4 regions of the Mesorhizobium sp. M0522 genome follow, and region 3 is predicted to be linked to each of the others. Evidence: predicted binding sites of a transcription regulator. Region 3 holds the regulator's gene; each other region holds the start of a gene.
What was found. Region 3 encodes PhoB, which activates phosphate uptake and scavenging genes when phosphate is short. Its sites were predicted from a motif close to TGTCATNNANCTGTCAT; they were not measured.
Positions count from the first base shown of each region.

Region 1 (7,390 bases), 280 kb from region 3:
CGGTCGGCGACCGCCTCACGCACGTCGTGATCGTGGAAGATGCCGAGCAAAGCGACGCCCGCTGCCTTCTTGGCGGCGATCAGGGAAATCACCACATCGCGGTTCCTGGCGTCGAGCGAAGCGGTCGGCTCGTCGAGCAGCAGGATCGGGTGCTCGGTGATGAAACCGCGCGCGATGTTGACGCGCTGCTGTTCGCCGCCGGAGAACGTCGCCGGCGGCAGCGCCCAGAGCTTCTCCGGCAGGTTGAGCCGCGCCAGCAAGGCGCGTGCCTTGCCGTGCGCGACCTCGCGCTCCTCGCCGCGCTCGACCAGCGGTTCGGCCACGACGTCGAGCGCAGAGACACGCGGCACGGTGCGCAGGAACTGGCTGACATAGCCGATGGTAAGCCGGCGCACGGCAAGCACGGTGCGCGGGCTGGCCGAGGCGAGATCGATGAGCCCGCCCTCGTGCTGGACGATGATCTGGCCTTCATCGGCGGCATAATTTCCGTAGAGCATTTTCAGGATCGAGCTCTTGCCGGCGCCGGACGGGCCGCCGAGCACGGCGCATTCGCCGGCCCTGATCGCGAACGAGACACCGGCGACCACCGGCAGTTTGATGCCGTCGCGCAGATGCATAGTGAAGCTCTTCGCGACATCGGAGACAACGAGCGGGGTTGCCATCAGAGGGTTCTCCAATCGTCATTCGTCTGCGGGCCAACACCCCCCTCTGGCCTGCCGGCCATCTCCCCCTCAGGGGGGGAGATTGGCTGTCGCATTCGGTTTCGCCATTCTCCTGTGTCGCAGAACGGGCGGGACATAAAAGCTGCTGATCTCCCCCCTTGAGGGGGAGATGGCCGGAAGGCCGGAGGGGGGTACGCCGGAGCAATCATCGTCACACCTGCAGAATCGAGGAGACAAGCAACTGGGTATAAGGCGCGCGCGGATCGTCGAGGACGCGGTCGGTGAGGCCGCTTTCGACGACGCGGCCGTCCTTCATCACCATCATGCGCTGCGACAACAGCCGCGCCACGGCGAGATCGTGGGTGACGACGATGGCGGCCAGGCCGAGATCGGTGACCAGGCCGCGCAACAGATCGAGCAGGCGCGCCTGCACCGAGACGTCGAGGCCGCCGGTTGGCTCGTCCATGAACACCAGCCGCGGCCCGGTGACGAGGTTGCGGGCGATCTGCAGGCGCTGGCGCATGCCTCCGGAAAAGGCGCGCGGCTCGTCGTCGATGCGGTCTTCGTCGATCTCGACACGAGACAACCAGTCGACCGCCGTTGCGCGGATCCTGCCATAGTGACGGTCGCCGACCGCCATCAGCCGCTCGCCGACATTGGCGCCGGCCGACACCGTCATGCGCAGCCCGTCGGCCGGGTTCTGATGGACAAAACCCCAATCGGTGCGCATCAGGAAGCGGCGCTCGGCCTCGCTCATGCGGTAGAGTTCGCGAAACTGGCCGTCGCGCATCCGGTAGCTGGCGGTGCCGGAGCTGGGCAGCAGTCGAGTTGACAGGCAGTTGAGCAAAGTCGTCTTGCCGGAACCGGATTCGCCGACCACCGCCAGCACTTCGCCCGGCCAGAGGTCAAAAGTGACGTTCTCGCAGCCGACGCGCGAGCCGTAGAATTTGGACAGCGCCGAAACGCGCAGCAGCGGTTCGTCGGTCATTGCGCCGGCTCCGTTTTTCCTGGGGCAAGATGGGTCTCGGGCGCGAGATGGCCGCGGTGGCCGTCAGCGCGCCGCTTCTCGCAATGATCGGTATCGGAGCAGACGAACATGTGGCCGCCGTGGTCGTCGAGGATGACCTCGTCGAGATAGACGTTCTCGGCCGCGCACAGCGCGCAGGGCTGGTCGAAGGTCTGCACCTCGAACGGATGGTCCTCGAAATCGAGGCTGACCACATCGGTGAAGGGCGGCAGCGCGTAGATGCGCTTTTCGCGGCCGGCGCCGAACAATTGCAAAGCCGGCGAACGGTGCATCTTCGGATTGTCGAATTTCGGCGTCGGCGAGGGATCCATCACATAGCGGCCCTCAACCTTGACCGGGTAGGCGTAGGTGGTGGCGATGCGGCCGTGCCTGGCGATGTCCTCGTAGAGCTTCACATGCATAAGGCCGTATTCCTCCAGCGCATGCATTTTGCGCGTCTCCGTTTCCCGCGGCTCGAGGAAGCGCAGCGGCTCGGGGATCGGCACCTGGTAGACCAGCACCTGACCGGCACTCAGCGGATATTCAGGGATGCGGTGGCGCGTCTGGATGATGGTCGCCGTCGCCGTCTCGGTGGTGACCGCGACATTGGCGACCTTCTTGAAGAAGGTGCGGATCGAGACGGCATTGGTGGTGTCGTCGGCGCCCTGGTCAATGACCTTGAGCACATCGTCCGGGCCAATGATCGAAGCGGTGACCTGGACGCCGCCGGTGCCCCAACCATAGGGCATCGGCATTTCGCGCGAGGCGAACGGCACCTGATAGCCAGGAATGGCGATGCCCTTGAGGATCGCCCGACGGATCATCCGCTTGGTCTGTTCGTCAAGATAGGCGAAGTTGTAGGTGGCGATGTCCGCTGGTTGTGCACTCATTCCGCTGCCTCCCTCTTTTCTTCGGCCTTGCCGGCATTTTCGCGGGCATCATGCTCGGCGCGCATGCGGCGCACGAGGTCGAGTTCGGCCTGGAAGTCGACATAATGCGGCAGCTTCAGGTGCTCGACGAAGCCGGTCGCCTGGACATTGTCGGAATGCGAGATGACGAACTCCTCATCTTGCGCTGCGGCGATGACATCCTCACCCAACTCCGAGGCGCGCAGCGCGCGGTCGCATAGCGCCATGGCCATGGCCTTGCGCTCGCTCTGGCCGAAGACGAGGCCATAGCCGCGGGTGAATTGCGGCGGCGCCTTTGCCGAGCCCTTGAACTGGTTGACCATCTGGCATTCGGTGACGCGGATGCTGCCGAGCGGCACGGCAAAGGGCAGTTCCGGCACGTCCAGTTCCAGTTCGACCTCGCCGATGCGAACTTCGCCGACGAAGGGATGGTTGCGCGCATAGCCGCGTTGGGTGGAATAGCCGAGCGCCAGCAGAAACCCCTCGTCGCCGCGCGACAGCGCCTGCAGGCGGATGTCGCGCGCCATCGGGAATTCGAGCGGCTCGCGGGTGATGTCGCCGGGGGTATGATCCCCAGGCATGTCGCCGTCGGGCTCGATCAGGCCTTCGCGGGCGAGGATGGCCGAGACGCGCGGCATGGCTTCCGCCTCGCCTGCACGCTGCTCCGGCTCGGCGACATCGCCGCCGGCGGCAAGTTCGGGATCGAGCAGCCGGTGGGTGTAGTCGAAAGTCGGGCCGAGCAACTGGCCGCCGGGCAGGTCCTTGTAGGTGGCCGACACCCGCCGCTCGACCAGCATCGTGCTGGTGTCGATCGCCCTTGTGTAGCCGAAACGCGGCAGCGTCGTGCGATAGGCGCGAACCAGGAAAATCGCCTCGATCATGTCGCCGCGCGCCTGGACGATGGCGAGTGCCGCCAGTTCCCTGTCGTAGAGCGAACCTTCGCTCATCACCCGGTCGACGCCGAGCGCCAGCTGCTCGACGATCTGGTCTAGACGAAGTGCCGGCACCGAACGGTCGCCGCGCCGGCGGTCGGCGAGCAATTTGTGAGCATTGCGAATGGCCGTCTCGCCACCCTTTACCGCCACATACATGCTACGCCTCCATGATCTTGATGCGCGTCGTGCGCGGCAGGCAGGCAATTGCGTCGAACGTGGCGAGGATGATATCGACGCCACGCGGAAAACGCTGGTTGTTCTGCTTCCATTGCTCGACGAAATGGCGCGGCATTTGCGCCGGCGCGATCGTCGCCGTCTTCTCGATGCCCGGGCCTTCGAGCAGCAGCGCAGCGCCGGAGACGAGATCGCCGACCTCGAGGATCAGCGTCGTCGAACGATCGGGATAATCCTGGGTGCCTTGCGAAAACCCGTCTAGCGCCATCATCTCGGCCGGCGTGGCGATCAGCGCGAAATGCGCGTCGGCCGGGGTGTTGGCCAGCGGCGCGCCGGTATGGAAGCCAAGCCAGGATTTCACCGCCGACACCTGCAAAGCCGGGTCGAGCCAGAGCGGCGTGTCGTTGTCGCACAGCGCCAGCGCAACGGCGCCGGCGGTGGCCGACAGCGGCGCCGGTGGGTGGGCAAGGGCCGGCAAGGGCTGGACGCTGCCCGGCCGCGCCATCGCGTCCATCACGGCACGGAATACGGTCTGGGCATTGAATACCGGATCGGCGAAGCCGCCTTCAATGGATTGAGTGGCGATATCCATCAGTCTTCTCCGCGCACCATGGTGAAGAAATCGACCTTGGTCGCCGCCGTCTCGGCGCGGCGCTGTTCACGCGCCTTGGCCAGTGCCGCCTGCAAGGGCGCAACGATCCTGGTCTCGACCTCGTTGCGGTGGGCAGGATCCTGCCAGAGCGCGTCGGCGATTGCAGCCAGCCTTGCCTTCTGCTTGTCGCGACCAAGCGCGTAGCAGTGGCCGACATGGCCGGACGCAAGCCGCACCGTGGCACGGGTGACCGTCGCCTCGCCGACATTGAAGGGCGCGCCGCCGCCGCCGATGCGGCCGCGTACCGTAACCAGGCCGGTTTCGGGGCCACGCAGAAGTTCCGCTTCGCAAGGCAGGCCGGCTTCGTCCCAGAGGCGGACGATGTCGTCGCCGGCCGATTGCGCCAGCGTCGCCATCACGGCCTTGCGCTCGGCCTGCTCTCGCGCTTCCCGTCCTCGCATGGCCGGTGCTCCTCGTCTGCGTTCATTTGTCTATTGATATAGACAACTATACAAATTATATCCATTATCTAGCGCGTGTCCATGACGGGCACGTGACACGGGCCAAAAGATCGGCGCGAGGAATTGGGGCGGGAGATGATCGGACAAGCCAACAGCATCGAGCGGCGCAGCGGTGTCGCGCTGTGGCGGCAGATCGCCGACCAGATCCTGCATTCGATCGCCGCCGGCGATTTTCCCGAGAATGCCGCGCTGCCGCCGGAGATCGCGTTGGCCGGACGCTATGGCGTCAACCGCCACACGGTGCGTAGCGCTATCGCAGCGCTGGTGCAGGAGGGTGTGCTCAGGGCGGAGCAGGGGCGCGGCACCTTCGTGCTGTCGCGCAAGCGGCTGTCTTATCCGATCGGCGCCCGCACCCGCTTTTCCGAGGGATTGCAAGGACAGGCGTCCGAGCGGCATATCACCTTGCTCGCGTCATCGATCGAGCCGGCCAACCGTCGTGTCGCAGAGGGCTTAGGCCTGGCGACGGGGGCCGATGTGATACGCCTGGAAACGCGCGGCGAAGCCGATGGAATGCCGGTGTCTCGCGCGGCCGGCTGGTTCGATGCCAGGCGCTTTGCCGGCATCGATGCCGCCATGGCGGAAACCGGTTCGATCACCGCATCGCTGGCACGTTTCGGCATCGACGACTACCTCAGGCAATCGACCGTGCTGTCGGCGCGCCATGCCGATGCCGCCGACCTTGCGGACCTCGAGCTACAGCCCGGCGCCATCGTGCTGGTGACGGTCGCCGTCAACGTCACGCCCGACGGTCAGCCGATACAGTTTTCGGAGTCGCGCTTCCCGGCCGAGCGGATCGAGCTCAAACTGTCGGCGCTCTGAGATGCGGCAGCCCTGGCATCATCCGACTTGAATGACGGCCTTGATCAGGCCGGACTTCTCATGCGCCCAGCGGGCGAGGTCACGCGGCGTCTCGCCAAGCGTGGTGCGGTGGGTGACCAGCTTTGCCAGCGGCAGCGCGCCGTTGCGGATCGAGGCGGCGACATGGTCGAAATCGGCACGCAGGGCGTTGCGGCTGCCGATCAGCATCATCTCGCGCTTGTGGAATTCGGGATCGGAAAAGGCGATGTCGTCCTTGACGACGCTAACCAGGACCAGCGCCCCGCCGTGCGCGACATGGGCGAAGGCCGACTGCACCGACCGGGTGTTGCCGGTGGCATCGAAAACCACGTCGAAGCCGTCGCCGCCGGTTGCTTCCCGCACCAGGTCGGCAGCAGCGCCCCGCGAGCCGTCGAGGGTCGCGAAGCCGAGTTCGCTTTCGGCAAAGCCAAGCCGTTCAGCGCTCATGTCGAGCAGCGTCACATCGAGCCCGGCGATGCGGGCGAACAGCGCCGTGCCGAGCCCGATCGGGCCGGCGCCGATGACCAGCGTGCGCGCACCTGGATCAGCGAGCGAGCGCCGCACGGCATGGGCGCCGATCGCCAGGAATTCGACGGCGGCAGCATCGGCCAGCGACAAGCCGTTTGCCGGATAAAGATTTTGCGCCGGCACCAGGATCTGCTCGCACATGGCGCCGTCGCGGTGGACGCCGAGCACCTCGATCATGACACAGCAATTCGGCTTGCCTTGCCGGCAGGCGATGCATTTGCCGCAGGCGAGATAGGGATTGACGACCACCGCTTCGCCGACGGCGAGATCGACGTCCTCGCCAACCTCGATCACGGTGCCGGAAACCTCGTGGCCCATGATGCGGGGATAGGCGAGGAACGGGTGCTTGCCTTCGAAGATGTGATAGTCGGTGCCGCAGATGCCGACATGGCTGACGGCGACCAGCGCCCAGCCGGCGGGGGGCGCGCCAGGCGCCGGACGATCTTCGAGGACAAGTTCGCCGGGCGAGCGGCAGACGACGGCTTTCATGCTTCAATCCAGTCGGTTCATGGCACCGCCGGCCCTGCTGTCGCGAGGCCGGCGGTCGTTGGGAGGCAGTCTATTTGCCGCGGCGGCGCAGCCCGTCGAAATAGACGATGACGATGATCAGCACGCCGGTGATGATGCGCTGCCAGAAGGCGTTGACGTTGAGCAGATTGGCGCCGTTGTTGATGGTGGCAAGGATGAAGGCGCCGAGCAGCGGTCCGTGCACGGAGCCGACAGCGCCGAACAGCGAGGTGCCGCCGATCACCGAGGAGGCGATCGCCTGCAATTCCCAGCCCTCGGCCTGCGTCGGATTGCCGATGCCGATGCGCGAGGCAAGCAGCACGCCGACGAAGGCCGCACACAGGCCCGACAGCGTGTAGGCCATGTAGATGGTGCGCTGGACGTTGACGCCTGACAGGCGCGACGCCTCGGCGTTGGAGCCGACCGAGAACAGATAGCGGCCCCAGCGGCTGTGGTGCAGGAAGATGTAGGCTGGGATGCCGACCAGGATCACCATCCAGAACAGATTGGGGACGCCGGCGAAGGAACTGCGCGAGAACGTCTGGAAGGCGTCGTTGTTGATCGAGATCGAGTTGCCATTGGTCATCAACAGACCGATGCCGCGCAGCGAGGTCAGCGTTGCCAGGGTGATGATGAAGGGCGGCAGGCCCATCTTGACGATGCCGAACCCATGGAACATGCCTATGGCGACGCCGACCAGCAAGGTGATCAGGATGGCGA
Region 1 is NZ_JAMYQW010000001.1:14,945-22,334, reverse strand. It holds gene phnL (phosphonate C-P lyase system protein PhnL) at 1-662, opposite strand, end outside; gene phnK (phosphonate C-P lyase system protein PhnK) at 874-1,650, opposite strand; gene NKI58_RS00100 (alpha-D-ribose 1-methylphosphonate 5-phosphate C-P-lyase PhnJ) at 1,647-2,558, opposite strand; gene NKI58_RS00095 (carbon-phosphorus lyase complex subunit) at 2,555-3,667, opposite strand; gene phnH (phosphonate C-P lyase system protein PhnH) at 3,669-4,277, opposite strand; gene phnG (phosphonate C-P lyase system protein PhnG) at 4,277-4,738, opposite strand; gene phnF (phosphonate metabolism transcriptional regulator PhnF) at 4,874-5,617, shown strand; gene NKI58_RS00075 (zinc-binding alcohol dehydrogenase family protein) at 5,636-6,652, opposite strand; gene NKI58_RS00070 (ABC transporter permease) at 6,723-7,390, opposite strand, start outside.
Region 1: phnF (phosphonate metabolism transcriptional regulator PhnF) is a predicted target of PhoB. The motif match lies at 4,820-4,836, and genes of this name have one in related genera.

Region 2 (7,390 bases), on a different contig from region 3:
CGTCGGGCACATTGTGGCGGATGACGCTGGTGATGCAGGGCAAAAGACCGCCAAGCGCCAGGCCCATCAGGAAACGCAGGCCGACGAGCTGCCAGCCCTGGGTAACGAAGGCCTGCGGGATCAGCAGCAGCGCCGAGACGGCGAGTGCGGCAACGATGACGTTCCAGTGGCCGATACGGTCGGCGAGCTTGCCGAGCCGCGACGCCGACAGGATGGCGCCTAGCGCTGCCGCGGACATGACGATGCCGGAGACCAGCGTGACCTGGCTCTGATCTTCGATGAGCTGCTGGACATAGACGGTGATGATCGGCTCGATCGACATGGTGGCGAAACTCAACAGCATGCCGGTCGCCAGCATGGCGACGACGGGGCGCTTGTCGGGAATCTGCGACCAGCCGTCTTTCACTTTTTCTTCTGACGCGGCCTTGGCGGCAACCGGGCGAGGGGCCTCCTTGATCAGCAAGGTGGTTGCCAGAAAAGCCAGGAAAATGACGCCGCCGGCGAGCAGGAATGTGGCGCGGATGCCAATCAGCGGCGGCAGCGCGCCGCCAAGCAGCGGACCGACCAGGGCACCGGCCGTGATTCCGGCCGACAGCACGCCCAGCGCCCAGCCGGAGCGATCCTTCGGCGTCTGCATGGCAACCAGGATGGTCGAGCCCGAAGAATAGCCGCCGGCAAAGCCGATCAGCAGGCGCAAGAGCACCAATTGCCAGACGGTCTGCACCATGCCGGTCAGCGACATACACAGCGCCATGCCGAAACTGGCTCGCACCAGCATCAGTTTGCGGCCGTAGCGGTCGCCTAGCCGCCCCCACAGGGGCGCGACCAGCGCGGCAGCAAGGAAGGTGGCGCCGTAGGCGATGCCCGACCACTGCACGATCGCCGCATGGCCCTCGGCGCCCAGCTGCTCGACGTAAAGCGGCAGGAAGGGCAACAGCAGCGTCATCGCTACAAGCGTGCTGAACGAGCCGGCAAAACACACGGCGAGATTGCGGCGCCAGTGGACGTTGTGCGTGCCTTGCATGGCGAGGGCGGCGTCTTGCGGCATGTCATGTCCTGTCCGGCCAGCTTGCATGAAACTTGCTACGGATACCAATTTGGGATACCAAACTGGTATCTGTCATGAACGCAAGCCCCGTCGCTGTCAATGCGGGCCTCTCAAACATGATCGACAAAGGCCGGCGTGATCGGCCAACGCCGGCCAGTGACCCGATTGCCGGAACAAATGACCTGAACGGAACGCCAATGTCGCAGATGCAGAACGTCGAAAAGCAGCTTCGCGAGATGATCCTCGGGCTCGAGATCGGTCCCGGCGAGCGGCTGACGGAGCGCTGGGTCGAAAGCCGCTTCGGTGCATCGCGCACGCCGGTCAGGGCGGCATTGCTGCGGCTCGAGACTGAAGGCCTGATCTGCCGCGACGGCCGCGGCTGGACGGTCTCGCCCATCAATCTTGCTGAACTCGAGCAGATCGCCGTCTATCGCGAGGCGGTCGAGGTCGCGGCACTCAGACTAACTTGCACCTTGCAGGACAGAAGTGCCGTCGAAATCATCGAGGCGATGCTCGATTCTTGCGACGACAAGACGCCGCGCGAGGAATGGCATCGCGTCGGCAGGGATTTTCATATCGAGTTGGCGCGTCTATCCGGCAACGAGTTCCTGTTCAGAGCGGTTCGCGACGTGATGACACGCCTGTCGCGCGCCCGCTGGCTCGAGGTTCGCGACGAGGCAGCGCTCGGCCGTGCCTGGGCCGAACACCATGCCATTCTGTCGGCGGTGCGGGCCGGCGATGCCGATAGCGCCGCCCGCCTGCTTTCGGCCCATATCATCGGCAGCCGCGACCGGCTGGTGACCTCGCTGCGCAACGACCGGCGCGGCCTGCGCGCCCGGGGATTTGCCGTCGTCGCTTGAGTGAGGATCGGCTGCCATTGATCACGAAAAGAGCAGATGAGCGAAGAATGCTACTTTCGGTCTCGCTTCGCAAATGCCGATGGCGTAAGAGCAGCGATGGAAAACAACCGATTTGACACACCCGTGACCGTCAAGGGCGCGGCGGGAAGCAATCAGCTCTTGCGTACGGCCCGCGAGGCTTCCGACTACCTCCTCAACAATTGGCCCGGCAAGCGCAGCCCCAAGCACCGCGAAGCGTTGCAAGCCTGTCATGATGCGCTGGCCGGCGACAAGCCGGCCATGAACGCAAGACGGGCCTTTATTGCCGCCGCGCGTGAAGTGAACGTCTTCGTCAGCGACAAGGCGCCCGCCTGAGGCATAGCGGGATTTGACCGAGGCCCGGACCGCCTGACAGGCCGGGCGTCATCACTCGGTCGTTTCGGTTTTGGTTTGGGACTCGCTCTCGCCCTCGGGCTTCGATCGCTCCTTGGCTGCGACCTTGGCAGCCTGCTTTTCCGCCTTCTTGGCAGCCTTCTGCCGGTCGCGTTCCTTGCGTTCCTGACCGTAGTTCGGTGCTCGTGCCATATCGTTTCCTTTCATTGTGCTTGGCCTTTGCCTAGGAGCATTGGACCGCAAACACAACACCGCAAGGCACGATCGGGCTCCATATCTCGGCGCAGTCCGGAGAGCCCGGCTTTTCAGGCGCCGTCGCGGTCGAGGACGAGATCGGCCGGCCCGAACCGGTCCTTTGCCGTGAATTGCTGGTGCCAGTAGGGATAGAGCACGGGCGGCCTGCTGACCACGTCGAGCCGTGTGCGCTCCTCATCGGCAAGCACAAGGCTTGCAGCGGCGATATTGTCTTTGAAATGCGCTTCGGTTCGTCCGCCGATCACCAGCGAACTGACAGCGGGCCGGCCGAGTAGCCAGGCAAGCGCCACTTGCGCTGCCGACACACCGTGGTTCTTGCCGATATCGATCAGCACGTCGACGATCCGCCACAGCCGGTCCTCGTCGCGGATCGGCGGTTCCGACCAGCCGCTGAGCTGGCGGGCGGTCGGCTGGTCACGGTGGTATTTGCCGGACAGCAACCCGCCGGCAAGCGGGCTCCAGACCAGCACGCCGAGCCCTTGGTCGACCGAGATCGGCAACAATTCGTACTCGGCCTCGCGCGCTTCCAGCGTGTAATGGATCTGCTGGGTGACGAAGCGTGGCTGGTGATGACGGTCGCTGATCCCCAGCCCCTTCATAACTTGCCAGCCGGAATAATTGGAGCAGCCGACATAACGGACCTTACCCTGCGCGACCAGCGTGTCGAGCGCGGCGATGGTTTCCTCAAGCGGTGTCAGGCCATCCCACTCGTGCAGGAAATAGATGTCGATGACATCGGTCCTGAGGCGCTTCAGGCTCCTCTCGCATTCGCGGATCAGATGGTAGCGCGACAGGCCTTCATCATTGGGGCCTTTGCCGATCCGCATGCGCGCCTTGGAGGCGATCAACACGTCGCCCTTGCGCTTGCCGCCGAGCGCCTCGCCGATGATCTCTTCCGACACCCCGTTCGAATAGACGTTGGCGGTGTCGATGACATTGACGCCGGCATCGATGCAAAGGTCGATCATCCGACGCGCCTCGTCGAGGTCGGTCTTGCCAACCGCCGAAAACGCGCCGCCGCCGCCGAATGTCATGGTGCCCATGGTCAGGGTCGAAACCTTCAGCCCGGAACGGCCGAGAGTGCGGTATTCCATGTCGTATCCTCACGATTTATCGGGAAAGGGCGTTGCAAACGACAGCCCCTCAGTGAACCGGGCATTTGTAGGATAATTCGTTCCGCTTGTCGCCCGCCCCGCAGGGCAAGCTCGATCACATCTTGCGGATTGAACGCACAGCCGGCGCAGTAGTGGCTGCAATAAAACCGTCATTGCCGGCCTATACTAACATCGGTCCAGCGCTTCGATTTCCGGCCGCCGGGCCGGGCGGCAGAGCGCCTGACAGCGGCCGGCAAGGCCTGTAAGCGGAGCAGCGCAAATGACCGAGATAAAACAGAATTCCCCGGCCAGGGACTGGCTGGAAGCGGAACTCGCCGACACGCTCGACGAAGATTATGAGCTGGAAATCTCGGAGCCGGCGCTGTCGATGGAGATCGCCAAGATCTACAAGAATGCGCATCCGCCATCGATCGACCGCCTGCAGTATTTTCGCAATCTCATCACGCTGCAATCCGAATTGATCAAGCTACAATCCTGGGTCGCCTATCACAAGAAGAAGCTCGTCGTGGTCTTCGAGGGCCGCGACTCGGCGGGCAAGGGTGGTGTTATCAAGCGCATCACCCAGAGGCTTAATCCGCGCATCTGCCGCGTCGCAGCACTTCCGGCGCCGACCGAGCGCGAGAAGTCGCAATGGTATTTCCAGCGCTACGTTCCGCATCTGCCGGCCGGCGGCGAGATCGTGCTGTTCGACCGCTCCTGGTACAACCGCTCGGGCGTCGAGCGGGTAATGGGCTTTGCCCAGCCGGATCAGGTCGAGGAGTTCTTCCGCGACGTTCCGGATTTCGAACGCATGCTGGTCCGCTCAGGCATTACGCTTGTCAAATACTGGTTTTCGATCACTGACGAGGAGCAGCAGATGCGCTTTTTGATGCGCATCCATGACCCGATGAAGCAATGGAAACTGTCGCCGATGGACCTCCAGTCGCGCGTGCGCTGGGAGCAGTACACCAAGGCCAAGGAAGAAACGTTCGCCCGCACCAATATCCCGGAAGCCCCGTGGTTCATCGTCGAGGGCAACGACAAGAAGCGGGCACGGCTGAACTGCATCGACCATCTCCTCAAGCAGATGCCCTATGAGGAGGTGCCGCACGAAGAGATCACACTGCCGGAGCGCGTCTTCAATCCCGAATACGAGCGCCAGGTACTGCCGCGCGAACTGTATGTGCCGGAGAAGTACTGACTAAAGCGGCGAGGAAGGCGGCGCCTCCATGGCGGCGCCCTGCAACAAGCTAGGTGCGCTCGATGATGACATGCGTGGCCTTCGGCGTCGCGACCTGCTCGCTGCAGCGATAGCCGAGCTTGGGCATGTCGATGCCGGCAAAAAGGCTCTCGCCGGCGCCTAGCAGGACCGGTGAGATCGCCAGATGCATTTCGTCGATGAGCTTTTCCTTGAGATATTGCCGGATCGTAGAAACGCCACCGCCCAGCCGTACATCCTTGCCGTCAACCACTGCTTTCGCCTTCTCCAGCGCTGAGTGGATGCCGTCGGTCACGAAATAGAAGGTCGTGCCGCCCTCCATGACAATGGGATCACGTGGATGGTGCGTGAGCACGAAGACCGGCACATGGTAGGGCGGGTTGTCACCCCACCAGCCTTTCCAGCTGTCATCCGGCCATTCGCCGCGGATCGGCCCAAACATGTTGCGGCCCAGGATCCACGCGCCGATGTTTTTGAAGCTGCGCGCGGCGAACGCCTCGTCAGTGTCCGTGGTCCCGCCATCCTTGCCGAGGACCATCTTGCGGAAGGTGCGGGTGCCGAACATCCATTCGTGCAGGGCTTCCCCGCCAACACCCAGCGGGTTCTTCAGGTCTTGGTCGGGACCGGCGCCGAAGCCGTCGATCGACAAGGTGAAAGCGCTGACGCGAAGTTTGGACATGAGAGCCTCCTCGATAACCAATTGTGAGATGCAAGCAGTTATCGGGGTAGCTTAACTGATTGCATTTTGCAAGCGGTATTTTGAATCGCCGGCGGGGCAATCGCTTCCAAATCATGTTGGAATAACTAATCTCAATGTCGGCGCCGCCCGTCATCCGCCTGCCGGCAGCTTCTCCCTGTATAGTGACGGGGAGAAGGGGCTGGCCGCAACGTCGATATTTTTGCAACGCTGGAGATTGGTGAAATCTTTTACGAACGCGTCTTTCTCCCTGCCACTTTACGGCGAGAAATGCCCGGCAGGGCAACGAGGGGCAGCGTAAACTTGAAGCGATGTCCTGCGGCGTTCCATGTCGCGCTTTGGACGAACGAACACTACTCGATGTAGACGCTACAAAGGCGCATCACCCCTTGAGCATCGCCGCCACTTCGGGCGCAAAGTAGGTGAGAATCCCGTCGCAGCCGGCGCGCTTGAAGGCGAGCAGCGATTCCAGCATCGCCTTTTCGCCATCGATCCAGCCATTGGCGGCGGCGGCCTTGATCATCGAATATTCGCCCGAGACCTGATAGGCGAAGGTCGGCATCTGCAACTCGTCCTTGAGCCGCCGGATGATGTCGAGATAGGGCAGGCCGGGCTTGACCATCAGCATGTCGGCGCCCTCGGCGAGATCCTGCTCGGCCTCGCGCACCGCTTCGTCGGAATTGGCGTGGTCGATGTAATAGGTCTTCTTGTCGCCCTTGAGCAGGCCGGCGGTGCCGACCGCCTCACGATAGGGGCCGTAAAAGGCGGATGCGAACTTGGTCGCATAGGACATGATCGCCACATCCTGAAATCCATTGGCGTCGAGCGCATCGCGGATGGCACCGATCCGGCCGTCCATCATGTCCGAGGGGGCAATGATGTCGGCCCCCGCCGCCGCCTGGATGACTGCCGCCGCCGTCACCTGCTCCACCGTTTCATCATTGACGATAATGCCCTCGCGCAAGATGCCGTCATGGCCATGCGAGGTGAAAGGGTCAAGCGCGGCGTCGGTGATGATGCCGATCTCCGGCACCGCGTGCTTGATGGCGCGGGTGGCACGGTTGATGATGTTTTCCGGATCGAGGATATGCGAACCGGTCTGATCGCGCAGGCCGAGCTCGACATTGGGGAAAGTGGCGATCGCCGGAATGCCAAGTTTGGCCGCTCGCTCAGCCTCCTTGACGGCGAGGTCGAGCGACAGGCGGAACACGCCGGGCATGGCGGCAATCGGTTCGCGCACTTGTCTGCCGTCGACGACGAAGATCGGCCAGATCAGATCGTCGACCGACAGCCGGTTCTCCTGGACAAGGCGGCGCGACCAATCGGCCTTGCGCATGCGCCGCAGCCGCCGGCTGCCGGTGATCTCGTCGACGCTGCGCGCGCCGGCAGGCTTTGCAGGGGTGAATTTGTTCATCGCAAAAACTCCGGATCGGGCGGCTTTTACCACGAGCTTTCGCTGCTGACCAATGCGACACGATTGTGCCAGCGGTCCTGTCGGGCGCTATTCTGGTTGCCCATTGCCCGATAGGATCTGCGCAGCACCCCGCATGGCGACGCGGAATGCCTCGTCGAAGCTGACGCCGCGCACTTGCCAATTGTAGCTCTTGCCATTCAAGGCAAGCCGCCAGTCGGCTATCCAGCCCAGTTCCTTGTCGCTCCAGACGATACTGCCGGCGAGCGCCTGGTCGGCTCCGGCCTTCCTGGCAAGCTGGTCCAGCGTCGTGATATCGGCATGGCGCAGGGCCTGGTCGTTAAGCTTTGAGGCCGATAGCAGCGACGCTTCGGGAAACACAATCCGCATGACCAGCGGACCGGTGGCGTTGACGAACGATTCGCGCATCGCCG
Region 2 is NZ_JAMYQW010000005.1:173,780-181,169, forward strand. It holds gene NKI58_RS09140 (multidrug efflux MFS transporter) at 1-1,048, opposite strand, end outside; gene NKI58_RS09145 (GntR family transcriptional regulator) at 1,246-1,908, shown strand; gene NKI58_RS09150 (DUF982 domain-containing protein) at 2,005-2,262, shown strand; gene NKI58_RS09155 (hypothetical protein) at 2,314-2,472, opposite strand; gene NKI58_RS09160 (aldo/keto reductase) at 2,586-3,629, opposite strand; gene ppk2 (polyphosphate kinase 2) at 3,910-4,830, shown strand; gene NKI58_RS09170 (dihydrofolate reductase family protein) at 4,880-5,527, opposite strand; gene hemB (porphobilinogen synthase) at 5,928-6,959, opposite strand; gene NKI58_RS09180 (DUF8605 domain-containing protein) at 7,047-7,390, opposite strand, start outside.
Region 2: ppk2 (polyphosphate kinase 2) is a predicted target of PhoB. The motif match lies at 3,787-3,803, and genes of this name have one in related genera.

Region 3 (7,390 bases):
GACGGTTCTGGGCTTGAGCATCCTCGCCCGCAGCCTTACCGGACGCAGAGAGGACAGATGACACAGATGTTGTCCCCAGACATGACGATGGCCGAAACGGTCGCCGAGAAGACGAAGATCGAGGTCAAGAATCTCAACTTCTACTACGGCCAGAGCAAGGCGCTGAAGGACATCAGCCTGTCGCTGCCTGAGCGCAGTGTCACGGCCTTCATCGGCCCTTCGGGCTGCGGGAAATCGACGCTGCTGCGTGTGTTCAACCGCATCTATGAGCTCTACCCAAAACAGACGGCCGAGGGCCAGGTGCTGCTCGACGGCAAGAACATTCTCGACCGGTCGCAGGATCTCAACCTCCTCAGGACCAAGATCGGCATGGTGTTCCAGAAGCCGACGCCGTTCCCGATGTCGATCTACGAGAACATCGCCTTCGGCGTCAGGCTCTACGAGAACCTCGGCAAGTCCGAGATGGACGGCCGCGTCGAACAGGCGTTGAAGCGCGCCGCGCTGTGGAGCGAGGTCAAGGACAAGCTCAACGCCAGCGGCTTGAGCCTGTCCGGCGGCCAGCAGCAGCGGCTCTGTATCGCCCGCACCGTGGCCGTGAAGCCGGAAGTCATTCTGCTCGACGAACCGGCTTCGGCCCTCGACCCGCTGTCGACTGCCAAGATCGAGGAACTGATCGACGAATTGCAAGCCGACTACACGATCGTCATCGTCACCCACAACATGCAGCAGGCGGCGCGCGTGTCGCGCCAGACCGCCTTCATGTATCTGGGTGAACTGGTCGAGTTCGACCGGACCGAGAAGATCTTCACGTCGCCCCGCGAGAAGCGCACGCAGGACTACATCACTGGCCGCTTCGGCTGAGCCGTTCCGATCATGCATATGAGGACAGGACCATGGGCGAACACACAGTCGCTTCTTTCGACGAGGATCTCGAGCAGATCAGCAAGCTGATCCGCGACATGGCCGACCTCGCCGGTTCGATGGTCGGCGGGGCGACCAAGGCCCTGTTGAATTCCGACAACGTGCTGGCGCAACGCGTCGTTTCCGACGACGCCATCATGGATGCGCGTCAACGCGAACTGGACGACCGCGCCATCACCCTGATCGCCAAACGCCAGCCGATGGCCCACGATCTTCGCCATGTGGTCGGAGCGATCCGCATGGCGGGCGACCTCGAACGCATCGGCGACCTTGCCAAGAATATCGCCAAGCGCGTGAGTGCGGTCGGCCTCAGCGCCACGCCGCGGGACCTGTCGCATTCCATCGACGCGATGGCGCAGCTGGTTCTCATCCAGGTGCAGGGTGTCATCGAGGAATATGCTGCAGGCGATGCGGCCGCGTTGGCCAAGCTGCGTGCCGCCGACGAGCGCATCGACGTCAAATACACGTCCGTGTTCCGCGAGCTCTTGACCTACATGATGGAAGATCCGCGCAACATCACCGCTTGCACGCACCTGCTGTTCTGCGCCAAGAATCTGGAGCGGATCGGCGACCATGTCACCAACATCGCCGAAAATGCGTATTATGTGCTGACCGGCGAGCAATTGCCGGTCAATCGTCCGAAGCAGGACGAAACGACAATGTCCGCACCGGTGACATGATGGGGGTGCCCAGCCGATGATCGCACCACGCATAATGGTGGTGGAGGACGAGGAGCCGTTGGGTGTGCTGCTCCGCTACAATCTCGAATCCGAAGGCTACCAGGTCGAGGTGGTGACACGCGGCGACGAAGCCGAGATCCGTTTGCAGGAGAATGTGCCCGACCTTTTGGTGCTCGACTGGATGATACCAGCGGTTTCCGGCATCGAGCTCTGTCGTCGGTTGCGGGTGCGCCCCGAAACCGAGCGGCTGCCGATCATCATGCTGACCGCGCGCGGCGAGGAGAGCGACCGGGTGCGCGGGCTTTCGACCGGCGCCGACGACTATCTGGTCAAACCGTTTTCGACACCGGAATTCATGGCCAGGGTCAAGGCGCTGCTGCGGCGCGCCAAGCCGGAAGTGCTGTCCAGCGTGCTGAAGGTCGGCGACATCGTGCTCGATCGCGAATCGCACAGGGTCTATCGCAAGAAGAGCGAAATCAGGCTCGGGCCGACCGAATTCCGGCTGCTCGAGTTCATGATGCGGCATCCGGGCCGTGTCTTCTCGCGCAGCCAGTTACTCGATAATGTCTGGGGCGAGACAATCTACATCGACGAACGCACCGTCGACGTGCATGTCGGGCGGCTGCGCAAAGCCGTCAACAACGGCCGGATGCCGGATGTCATCCGCACCATCCGCGGTGCCGGCTATGCGATCAGGGAAGATTGACCCGCCTGGTCAGGCTACGTTCTTTCTGACGCTGGGCCTCATTTGCGCGCCCGGCGCGAAAATCTCCTGGTCGACGAAGCTTAGCGCCCGCATCGCGCAGCCTTCGCGGATCAGCGGCAATTCGTTCGGCTCTGTATCGAAGGAGATCGAGCCCGAATGCTGGCCGCCGGCGGTCTGGGCGATTGCCTTCCGCAAGGCCGGCTCGATCAGATCGAAGGCGGCGGCACTGGCGCCGACCATCGCGACCGGTGCCGGATCGATCAGCGCGAACAGCGAGCCGAGACCGAAACCCAGCGCTTCGCCGGCCTTGCGGTAGGCCTCGCGTTCCGGCCCATCTTTCTCGCGCGCCCGGGCCGCCAGTGCTCGCATGTCGGCGTCGCTGACGTCGGCGATCGGTTCGCTTTCTTCGCTCATCTGCCTGGCGTTGCGCCAGATGGCGTAGTTGCCGGCATAGGCCTCGATGCAGCCGCGCCGCCCGCAACGGCAGAGCGCGCCGCCCGGACGATGGATCATGTGGCCAAATTCGCCACCCGAGGAATGCGTCCCGGTGAACAGTTCGCCCTTCAGCACCAGCCCCATGCCGATGCCATGCGAAAGCAGGATGGCGATGAAGTCGTCGCGATAGCGATCCGGATTGCGCCAGCGCAAAGCCACCGCCATCATGTTGCAGTCGTTCTCCACCGTTGCCGGGATGCCGAATTCGTCCTCCAGCATGTCGGCAAAGGCGATGTCGGTCTGCGGCGTGATCGGCGACCACAGCATGGCGCGTGCAGGGGAGTCGGTAATGCCCTGAATCGCCAGGGCGATGCGGGCGACACTGCGGACGTCAAGGTCTGGATCCTGCAGCCGGCGCCGGACGATGGCCATGCATTCACGGATCAGCTCGTCGCGCGGCATGGTCAGCGTGTCCAGCCGGCGCTGTTCCTCGGCGACCACCTGTCCCGTATAGTCGATAATGGCGGCCGACAGGAAATTCAGCGACAACACCACGGTCAGCACCGCCGCCGCTTCCGGGTTGAGGGCGAGGCCGACCTGCGGACGACCGCGTTTCAACGAAACGGGCTCACTTGCCTTGCTCTCGGCGAGGATGCCTTCCCGTATCAGGTCGGAAGAGATCGCCGATATGGTCGAATGACTGAGGCCGGTAGTAGCTGCGATCTCAGTACGCGATGGCTGGCCGGCCCGGCGCACCGCCGAGATCACCATCGCCCGGTTGCGCCGGCGCAAATCGTCATGGCGGATTCCGACCGACATTGTTTTGCTTTCCTCCCGGTTGCCGCGGCCGCTCATGAACCGGAAGCCGTCGGTAATGTCCGACAAATAGTGTCGGACGCAGGCAAATAGTGTCAGATGCAGGTTGCGCTGTCATCGTTTATTCCGACGCTCGAAAAAACTCGCAGAGTCATCAAAATCCATCAGAATCGATGTTGACAGCAGCCGGAGATCGGGCCAGTATTTTTTCGAGGCTCGAAAAAATTAGAGCTTCTAAGCTGGTCTTTGAGCCAATTGGTCACGCCGTACGCGGCGCAGGGAGGATATGATGAAGAAATTCACGACCGCCATTCTGGCGGGTGTCGCCATGACGCTGGCGCTGGCGTCGGTGGCGCAGGCTAAAGACAAGGTCATCGGCGTTTCCTGGTCGAACTTCCAGGAAGAGCGCTGGAAGACCGACGAGGCCGCAATGAAGGCGGCCATTGAGGCCGCAGGCGACAAGTATATTTCCGCCGACGCACAGTCCAACCCCGGCAAGCAGCTCACCGACGTCGAGAGCCTGATCTCGCAGGGCGCCAGCGCACTGATCATCCTGGCGCAGGACGCCTCGGCCATCGGGCCGGCCGTGCAGAAGGCACTGGACGAAGGCATCCCGGTCGTCGGCTATGACCGGCTGATCGAGAACAAGGACGTGTTCTATCTGACCTTCGACAACAAGGAAGTCGGCCGCATGCAGGCCCGCGAAGTCTTCAAGGTGAAGCCGGAAGGCAACTACGTCTTCATCAAGGGTTCGGGTTCCGATCCGAATGCCGATTTCCTGTTTGCCGGTTCGATGGAGGTGCTGAAGGAGGCCATTGACGGCGGCAAGATCAAGAATGTCGGCGAGGCCTATACGGACGGCTGGCTGCCGGCCAACGCTCAGAAGAACATGGAACAGTTCCTGACCGCCAACGACAACAAGGTCGATGCCGTGGTCGCCGCTAATGACGGCACTGCCGGCGGCGTCGTCGCCGCGCTGACGGCGCAAGGGCTGGCCGGATCGGTTCCGGTTTCGGGCCAGGACGGCGACCACGCCGCGCTGAACCGCATCGCGCTCGGCACACAGACCGTGTCGGTGTGGAAGGATGCGCGCGAGCTCGGCAAGAATGCCGCCGAGATCGCCTCGCAACTGGCCGACGGCAAGCAGATGACCGACATTGCCGGCGTGAAGGATTTCACCACGCCCGGCGGCAATACCGTCAAGTCGCTGTTCCTGACCCCGGTCGCCATCACCAAGGACAACCTCAACGTCGTCATCGACGCCGGCTGGATCAAGAAAGAAGAGGTCTGCGCCGGGGTGACGGCTGGCACTGTTGCAGTCTGCAACTGAGCCGACGTTTCCGAAAAGTCCGAACGCCGCGGCCGCTCGCCGCGGCGTTTTTCCAACAAGAGTTGTTTTTCCGCTTCCGGCGGATAACTTCTAGGCTGCTTCCGGCATCCGCGGCAGACGGCAACCCGGCGGGAGAAACATCATGACCGACACGACGTCCAACACGCCGGTCGACAGCACGACAGACCGGGCACGGGAATCCGAACTCGGCATTGTTGCCCGATTTCTCAAGGCAACCGAACTCGACACGCGCATGCTCGGCATGGTCGGCGCGCTGCTGGTCATCTGGGTCGGCCTGCATGTCATTTCTAGCGTACGGCTCGGCGTCAATCCGTTCGACTTCGACAGCCGGACCTTCCTGACGCCACGCAATCTCTGGAACCTGTCGGTGCAGACTTCGGCCGTGGCCATAATGGCCGCCGGAATGGTGCTGGTTATCGTCATGCGCAATATCGACCTGTCGGTCGGCTCCGCCGAAGGCCTGATCGGCGTGGTCATGGGTTTTGCGCAGGTGCATTTCCTGGTGCGAATGGTCGGTCTGCAATTAGGCAACCCCTGGATCTGGATCCTGGCGCTGGCCATCGGCCTCGCGCTTGGCCTTCTGATCGGAGCGTTCCAGGGATACATCATCGCTTATCTCGAGGTGCCGGCCTTCATCGTGACGCTGGGCGGCCTTCTGGTCTGGCGGGGTGCCGCATGGTGGGTCGCCAGTGGGCAGACGATTGCGCCGCTGGATGCCACTTTCCAGCTGATGGGCGGCGGACCGACGGGTTCGATCGGTGCGCGATGGAGCTGGATCGTCGGAATTGTCGCGTGCCTGGCGGTTGTGTTCATGCTGCTCAACGGGCGGGTGCAGCGCAAGCGGTTCCGCTTCCCGTTACGCCCGATCTGGGCCGAGACGTTCCTCGGGGCCGTCACTTGCCTTGTCATCATGGGCGCCATATGGCTTGCCAATTCCTATCCTTGGCCGGTCGGCATCGTGAACAGATATGCGGCGGCCAACAATATAACCGTTCCCGAAGGCGGGCTGTTCATCGCCCATGGCATCGCCATACCCGTGCTGATGGCTGTAGCCGTAGGGCTGATCATGACCTTCATCGCCAAGCGTACCCGTTTCGGCCGCTATGTCTTCGCCATCGGCGGCAATCCGGAAGCAGCCAACCTTGCCGGTATCAACACGCGCTGGGTGACCATGAAGGTGTTCATGATCATGGGCGTGCTGGCGACGATCGCCGCAGCGATCTCGTCAGCCAGGCAGAACTCGTCGACCAATGCGCTGGGCACGCTGGACGAGCTCCTGGTCATCGCGGCGGCGGTGATCGGCGGCACGTCGCTCGCCGGCGGCTCCGGCACAGTGCTCGGCGCCATGCTCGGCGCGCTTTTGATGCAGTCGCTGCAGTCCGGTATGGTGCTGCTCGGCATCGATTCGCCGCTGCAGAGCATCGTTGTCGGAGCCGTGCTGGTGGTCGCGGTGTGGCTCGATACCGTCTATCGCAAACGGGTCTGAGCATGATCCCGCAAGGTGGAAACCGGTTTTCGTACAACTTGATGCTCAAGCAGGATCTATAGGGAGGAAGGACGAGCATGGCAGACAAAACCGCTCCCACGCCGCTGATCGACATGCGCAACATCTCCATCGCTTTCGGCGGCATTCGCGCCGTCGACGATGCCTCTGTCGACCTTTTCCCGGGCGAGGTGATGGCTTTGCTCGGTCACAACGGTGCCGGCAAATCGACGTTGATAAAAATCCTGTCCGGCGCCTACAAGCGCGATGCGGGCCAGATTTTCGTCAACGGCGAGGAAGCTTCGATCTCCAATCCCCGCGACGCCAAGAAGTACGGCATCGAGACGATCTACCAGACGCTGGCGCTGGCCGACAATGTCGATGCGGCCGCCAACCTGTTTCTCGGCCGCGAGCTGATGACCGGCTGGGGTACGCTCGACGACGTCGCCATGGAGGCCGAGGCGCGCAAGGTGATGGGCAGGCTCAATCCGCGTTTCCAACGCTTCAAGGAGCCGGTGGTAAAGCTTTCGGGCGGCCAGCGGCAGTCGGTGGCGATCGCCCGCGCCATCCTGTTCAATGCTCGCATCCTGATCATGGACGAGCCGACGGCGGCACTCGGGCCGCAAGAGACGGCGCAGGTCGGCGAACTGGTCAGGCAGCTCAAGTCCGACGGCATCGGCATCTTCCTGATCAGCCATGATATTCACGACGTGTTCGAGCTTGCCGACCGTGTCTGCGTCATGAAGAACGGTCGGGTTGTCGGAACGACGCGCACAACCGACGTCACCCAGGACGAGGTGCTCGGCATGATCATCCTCGGCAAGTGCCCACCCGGCGCCATTCCGGGGCCGGGCGCGCTGAAGATCGCCGCATGAACGAGAATTAGCCGGCTAATCACAAGCCGCCAAAATGTGCCAGCCGTCACCATGCATTGGCCTCGCCATTGTGTTGGCGTCAGGACTTGCCCATAAAGATGCCGAACCGTCCACGGGACGTAT
Region 3 is NZ_JAMYQW010000001.1:290,793-298,182, reverse strand. It holds gene pstA (phosphate ABC transporter permease PstA) at 1-61, shown strand, start outside; gene pstB (phosphate ABC transporter ATP-binding protein PstB) at 58-861, shown strand; gene phoU (phosphate signaling complex protein PhoU) at 894-1,601, shown strand; gene phoB (phosphate regulon transcriptional regulator PhoB) at 1,618-2,307, shown strand; gene NKI58_RS01475 (ROK family protein) at 2,317-3,561, opposite strand; gene xylF (D-xylose ABC transporter substrate-binding protein) at 3,848-4,888, shown strand; gene NKI58_RS01465 (sugar ABC transporter permease) at 5,031-6,395, shown strand; gene NKI58_RS01460 (ATP-binding cassette domain-containing protein) at 6,473-7,267, shown strand.

Region 4 (7,390 bases), on a different contig from region 3:
CCAGCAGCCGCTCGGAGACCGCAAAATGCAATCTGCCGATGGTCGTCGACTGATGGGCGATCTCGCCGTGCAAGTCGGCCGAAATGCCGTGGACGACGCCATTCTCATGCGCCAGCACTAGGCTGTCCTCATGTCCTTCGAGGATTGCATGAGCCGACGCCGGCAGCGCGCAGGCATGGCTGACCCAGGAATGGGCGCGCCGGTCGACAAGGTCGACATGCAGCCAGACCCAGCCGTCCGCTGAGGCGAGCGCGGCCTCTATGTCTCGGGGCGCCAGTGGTTCGGGAGCTTTGCCGGGAGCAGCATGATAGGCCCAGACCAGCCCGGGAGCATGATGCTGGTCGTCCGCGGCAAGCAATGTCAGATGCGATGCGTCATTCATGGCCGCCGCCGAAATAATGCACGTTCAGGCGATCAGGGCCGCGCCGGGGCCGGTGCCGCGACATTCTGGTCAAACCCTGCCCCCGCTCAGAACACCTGGCGGAAGATGACGAACAACACGAAGGCAAGACAGATCGAGACCGGAAGGGTCAGTATCCAGGCCATCAGCATGTTGCGCACCGTCGACCATTGCAGGCCAGAGCCGTTCGCCGCCATGGTGCCGGCAACGCCCGAGGACAGCACATGGGTGGTCGAGACCGGCAGGCCGAGATAGTCGGCCGATGCGATCGTCGCCATCGCGACAAGCTCGGCGGACGCACCCTGACCGTAGGTCAAATGGCTTTTGCCGATCTTCTCGCCGACGGTGACGACGATGCGCTTCCAGCCGACCATGGTGCCGAGGCCGAGCGCCAGCGCGATGGCGACCTTGACCCAGAGCGGGATGAACTTCGTCGCGTTGTCGACCGCCTTATGGTAGGTTGTCACCGCCTTCAGGTCGTCTGCCTCCATCGGCAGCAGCTTCTTCCTGTCGATCAGCTTCAGCGCTTCACCGATAAGATAGATGTTGTTGCGGGCGTTGCTGACCAGAGTTGTCGGCAGCTTTTCCACGGACGGATAGGGCGACAACATGGCGCTGGTGTCGTGGATGAAGCTCCGCAGGGCAGGCGTGGTCTCGTCCTTCCAGGTCTTGGTGCGAACGGCGTCGCCGACCACGATTGCCGCATCGGTCACGGCGATGCCGGGCTTGACGTATTTGCCGAGTACCGTTTCGACCTGCGTCGCCGCCGATTTGTAAGCTTCGAGATAGTTCACGTCCGGTGTGCGGTTGAGCGCGAAGGCGGTCGGCACGACGCCGATCAGGATGAGCATGATGAGGCCCATGCCCTTTTGCCCGTCATTGGAGCCGTGGGCAAAGCTGACGCCGGTGCAGGTGAAGATAAGCAACGCCCGGATCCACAGCGGCGGCGGCGCGCTCGACTTGGGCGCCTCGTAGAGCTCGCGGTTCCTGACCAGCAGCTTCATCACCAGAAGCAGCAGTGCAGCCAGGCCAAAACCGACCAGCGGCGAGATCAGGAGCGACAGGCCGACATTGGACGCCTGCGACCAGTCGACGCCGCTGGTGACGGAGCCGGCCGGGGCCATGAACTGGTTGGCGAGACCGACGCCGATGATCGAGCCGATCAGTGTGTGCGAGCTCGAGGCAGGCAGGCCGAGATACCAAGTTCCGAGATTCCACATGATCGCCGCAACCAGCAGCGCGAAGACCATGGCCAGTCCGGAGCTCGATCCGACCTGAAGGATCAGCTCGACCGGCAGCAGCGATATGATGCCGAAGGCGACCGCTCCGCTGGCGGTGAGCACGCCCAGAAAGTTGAAGAAGCCGGACCACATCACTGCAAGCTCGGCCGGCATGGAATGCGTGTAGATCACCGTTGCCACCGCATTGGCAGTGTCGTGAAAACCGTTGACGAATTCGAAGCCGAGCGCGATCAGCAGCGCCAGCCCAAGCAGGATCCACGGCACCGCGATGGTGCTGGTCAGGTCCTGGCTGAGCGCGTAGCCGACATAGGCAAGGCCGCCCAGAATGATGACGGCAAAGGCCGGCAGAAACCATTTACCGGTGTCGTTTGGCCGGTCAAGCGGATGCTCCGGCCTTGGAATTCCTGCCTCGCTTGAAACAATATCGACCACACCCCACTCCTCCTGCGTTGCAGCAAAGAATGGGAGGACGCTATGTCGGCACGATGAAGCCTGTGTGACGGCGGGCACTTTGGGTTGACGCAACGGGCGATCGACGCGACCGAGGCAGTTGAACCCGGCCAGCGCATTCCTACACTATTCCGCGATCTCCAGCAGGGTCGATATCAGCAGCCGGCGCTCTTCGGCGGAGAGAATGTCCGAACCGAACAGGTTCATGCTGCGAAGCCCTTCGATGGCGAGATAGCAGACCAGCAGCGCCTTGAGGTTCGGCGTTTCCTGCTTCAGCCGCTCGAACAGCTGCCGCCTGAACGATTTTATCGGGGTCAGGAAATCGGGATCCTCGGCAATCGCCGAAAATATCCAGGATGCCGACGGTTTCGATTCCTCGGCATGCTCGGCCGACAGCTTGATATAAGTTGCAAGCGGGCTTTCGCTGTTGACGCCGGCCGTGCGGGCGGACTCCAGGGCCTGCTCGAAGGCGCGCAGGTAATCCTCTACCAGCGCCTGCATCAATTTCGCCTTGGTCGGGAAATTGTAGAGAAGACCACCCTTAGACACGCCGGCACGGCTGGCGACCGCATCCAGCGACAGGCTGCCAGGACCCGTCTCGCGCGCCACGGCGGCGGCGGCGGCGAGAATCTTCTCGCGCGAATTTGCTCTGCGGACTTTCATCAAGGGTTCCCCATTCATTAGCTTAGGCGGAATTGACAAGACCGTCCAGACGGTACAGTAAGATCGCCGTCATTTGAAATTGGGACCAGTCACAGGTATGTGTTCCGGTCGTCCGACCGTTATGCTGGGCCGTGGCCGAGGGGACTGTTCGTGATCAAGCGCTTCATCATCGCCTTCATTCTGCTCGTGCTGGTGTGCGGCGGCATCGTCGGCTTCAACCTGTTTCGCGACAATGCGATCAAACAGTTCTTCGCCACCATGAAGCCGCCGGCCGCGACCGTGTCGACGGTCATCGTCAAACCGATGTCCTGGACGCCCGGCATCGAGGCGATCGGCACTGTCAGTGCCGTACGCGGCGTCGACCTGACGGTCGAAACCGCGGGCATCGTCAAGGACATCCTGTTCCATGCCAATCAGAAGGTCGCCGCCAACGCCGTGCTGCTGCAGCTCGACGATGAAGTCGAGCGAGCCGACCTCGTGGCATCGAAGGCGCAAGCGACCTCCGACCAGACGACGCTGATGCGCGCGCTTGAGCTGCAGAAGCGCGGGGTCGGCACCGACGCTACGCTCGACACAGCGCAGGCAGCAGCATCGGTCTCCGCCGCGCAGGTGAACAAGCTGCAAGCGGTGCTCGACCAAAAGCAGTTGACGGCCCCTTTCAATGGTACCGTCGGCATTCCGAAAATCGACATTGGCCAGTATCTCACACCCGGCACCGCTGTGGTGACCTTGCAGGACATGGATACGATGCGTGTCGATTTCACCGTGCCGGAGCAGCAGCTTCCGCAGCTGAAGATCGGACAGACGGTGCGGTTGGGCGTCGGCGGCGGCGACATGCCGTTCACCGGCAGCATCCGCGGCATCGATCCGAAGATCGACCCGACCAGCCGGCTGGTGACGGTAAGGGCGGAGGTCGGCAATCCCGAAGGCAAGCTGACGCCCGGCCAGTTCGTTCAGGTGCGCGTCGAACTGCCCGAGGAGAACGACGTGCTGGCGCTGCCGCAGACGGCGCTGACTTCCAGCCTGTACGGCGACTTCGTCTTCGTGGTGCGCCCGGCCAAATCCGCCGAAGCCAACGGCGCGGCGCCCGAGGCAAAGCCGGAACAAAAGCCGGCTGCAGATGCTGCCAAGCCCGCAGCCGAGGCACCCGCGGCAAAACCCGACGAAAAGGCGGCCGCTACCCCAGCCAAACCGGCAGCGGAAGCCAAGCCGGCAGCGGAAGAACAGAAGCCGCAGCTCGTGCTAGCCCAGGTGTTCGTCAAGCCAGGCCGCCGCAACGCCGGCCTGGTCGAGATCCTGGAGGGCATCGCGCCCGGCGACGAAGTCGTTACCGCCGGCCAGAACCGGCTCTCCAACGGCATGTCCGTTGCCGTCGACAACACGATCGATCCGAGCAAGCCGGGGAACCAGCAGGCAGCCCAGCAATGAGCTTTTCCGACCTCTTCATCCGCCGCCCGGTCCTTTCGACCGTGCTTGCCTGCATGATCCTGCTTCTGGGTTTTCAGGGCATCTTCAACCTTTCGATCCGGCAGTATCCAGAGGTTGAAGAAACGGCCATCACCATCACCACGGCCTATCCCGGCGCCAGCGCCGACCTGATCCAGGGGTTTATTTCCGCGCCGATCGCGCGTGCCGTCGCGTCGACCGAAAACATCGACTATGTGACGTCGGCGAGCCGGCCGTCATCCAGCACCGTGACAGTGCAGATGAAGCTCGGCTCCGACCCCGACGTCGCGCTGAACGAAGTCTTGTCGAAGGTCCAGAGCGTGCGCGGCGATCTGCCGGACGAAACCAAAGACCCGGTGATCGTCAAGGGCACCGGCCAGCAGTTCGCGATGATGTACATCTCGATGCAGAATCCGAACATGACGCCGGAACAGCTCACCGAATATATCGAGCGCGTCGTGCGACCGCGTATCTCGACGGTCGAAGGCGTCGCCGACGTGCAGATTTTCGGCGCCGCCGAATATTCGATGCGTGTCTGGATCGACCCGATCAAACTGGCGGCGCGCGGCGTGACGGCGGCGGAAGTGCTGGCCGCCATCAACGAATCGAATTTCCTTTCCGCGCCCGGCGACACCGAAAACGAATATGTGGTTTCTTCGATCACCGTTCGCTCGACGCTGCAGACGCCGGAGGCTTTCGCCGCCCTTCCACTCCGGTCGAAGGACGGCAATGTGGTGAGATTGCGCGACGTGGCCCGCGTCGAACTCGCCGCGGCGAACACCGACACCAGGGTCAGCTTCAACGGCAAGCCCGGCATCTTTCTCGCTATCTTTCCGACGCCGGCCGCCAATCCGCTGACCACCGCGGCGGCAATCCACAAGATTGTGCCGACCATCCAGGAGACGCTGCCGCTCGGCATGGCGATGCAGATCGTCTACGACTCAACCGAGCAGATCAGCGCGTCGATCGAGGAGGTGTTCAAGACCATCGGCGAGGCGGTCGCCATCGTCATCGTCGTCATCCTGCTCTTCCTCGGCTCGTTCCGCTCGGTGCTGATGCCGATCGTGACCATTCCGCTGTCGCTGATCGGCGTCTGTTTCCTGCTGTTTTCGGTGGGCTATTCGATCAATCTTTTGTCGTTGCTGGCCATGGTGCTGGCGATCGGCCTCGTCGTCGACGATGCCATCGTGGTGGTGGAAAACATCCACCGCCACATGGAGGAAGACGGCTTGTCGCCGATGCAGGCAGCCTTCAACGGCATGCGCGAGATCTCTTCCGCCGTCGTCGCCATGACGATAACGCTGGCCGCCGTGTTCGCGCCGCTGGCCTTCACCGGTGGCCTGACCGGCGCGCTGTTTCGCGAATTCGCGGTGACGCTTGCCGGCTCGGTGGTGCTTTCGGGTGTCGTCGCCCTCACCATCACACCGATGATGTCGGCACGTATCCTGAGGTCCGGCTCGCACAGCCGCTTCCAGCGCATTGTCGACAATACGTTCGGGCGGGTCGAACACATCTATGAGCGGCTCGTCACCGGTTCGTTGAACTATCGCCCGGTGACGCTGATGATCGTCCTCGCGCTGGTCGCCACGACCGGTTTCATGTTCACCAAGACCTCGAGCGAACTGGCGCCGGAAGAGGACCAGGGTTTCCTGCTTTCGCTGGTGACCGCGCCGCGGTACGCGACGTCGGACTATACCGAAACCTACGTCAATCAGATACTCGGCCTGGTCAAGGATCTGCCTGAGACGCGGGCACAGTTCTCGGCGGTCGCCTTCGGTGGTGGCCAGACGAACAGCGCTTTCGTCGGCTTTGCGTTCAAGGACTGGGCTGACCGCACGCGCAACTCGAAGGAAATCCAGCAAGACATTACGGGCCGCCTGAGCAAGGTGGCGGGCGTCGAAGCTTTCGTCTTCGCGCCGCCGACGCTGCCCGGCTCCGGCGGCGGCCTGCCGATAACGATGGTCGTGCGCTCGACCGGCGACGCCTCGCAGGTGTACGAGGCGGCCGAAGACATCAAGAACAAGGCGCAGGCCTCCGGCCGCTTCATCGTCGTGCAGAATTCGATGACCTTCGACGCGCCGCAAGTGACAGTAACGATTGACCGCGATCGCGCCGCCGCGCTCAACCTGCCGATAGCCGACATCGGCCGGACGCTGACGCTCCTGGTCGGTGGCGCCGAAGTGGCGCAATTCGACCGCGAATCCAATAGCTACGACATCATTCCGCAGGTGCCGCAGGAATTCCGCGACAATCCCGAAAAACTGGGCGAGTATTTCGTGCGCAGCGTATCGGGCGAGATGGTGCCGCTCTCGGCGGTGGTGAAGATCTCGACCAACGCGTCGCCGGCCGCCATCGAGCAGTTCAACCAGCTCAACTCGGCGACGATCTCTGCCTTGCCGCGGCCCGGCATCACCACCGGGGATGGGCTACAGGCGATCGAGGACATTGCCAAGCAAAGCCTGCCCGACACCTTCTTCATCGACTATACCGGTCAATCGCGGCAGGAGAAGGAACAGGGCTACACGATCATCATCGCGTTTGCGGCGGCGGTGCTCGTCATCTACCTGGTGCTGGCGGCGCAATTCGAGAGCTTCCGCGACCCGCTGATCATCATGATGGCGGTGCCGCTGTCGATCTTCGGCGCGATCGTGCCGCTTAATATTGGGCTCGGCACGCTCAACATCTACACCCAGGTCGGCTTGATCACGCTGATCGGCCTGATCACCAAGCACGGCATCCTTCTGGTCGAGTTCGCCAACCAGCAGCGTGAAATGCACGGCATGCGGCGGCGTGATGCGATCATCGCCTCGGCCAAGGTGCGGCTGCGGCCGATCCTGATGACGACGGCGGCGATGGCGCTCGGCGTGGTGCCGCTGATCATCTCCAGCGGCGCTGGTGCCGCGGCACGCTATTCGATGGGCCTGGTGATCTTCACCGGCATCTTGGTCGGAACCATGTTCACGCTGTTCGTGGTGCCGATGTTCTACACCTTTATCGCCAGCAAGGACCTGCCGCATCACGCCGAAAAGCCGGATCCGAAGCTGATGCCGGTAATGCCGGATTAGACTGCGCTAATTTCCGGCCCTTTCCTGGGAGCGACGAGAAACATCGCTCATTCAACGATGACGATGCTGGTGTTGGCCGGGCCGAAGACCTCGACGAGCTGGTAGAAATCGGCGGCGTTGTCCGG
Region 4 is NZ_JAMYQW010000009.1:35,813-43,202, reverse strand. It holds gene NKI58_RS13095 (transporter) at 1-382, opposite strand, end outside; gene NKI58_RS13090 (inorganic phosphate transporter) at 469-2,073, opposite strand; gene NKI58_RS13085 (TetR/AcrR family transcriptional regulator) at 2,218-2,754, opposite strand; gene NKI58_RS13080 (efflux RND transporter periplasmic adaptor subunit) at 2,905-4,182, shown strand; gene NKI58_RS13075 (efflux RND transporter permease subunit) at 4,179-7,265, shown strand; gene NKI58_RS13070 (L,D-transpeptidase) at 7,313-7,390, opposite strand, start outside.
Region 4: NKI58_RS13090 (inorganic phosphate transporter) is a predicted target of PhoB. The motif match lies at 2,127-2,143, and genes of this name have one in related genera.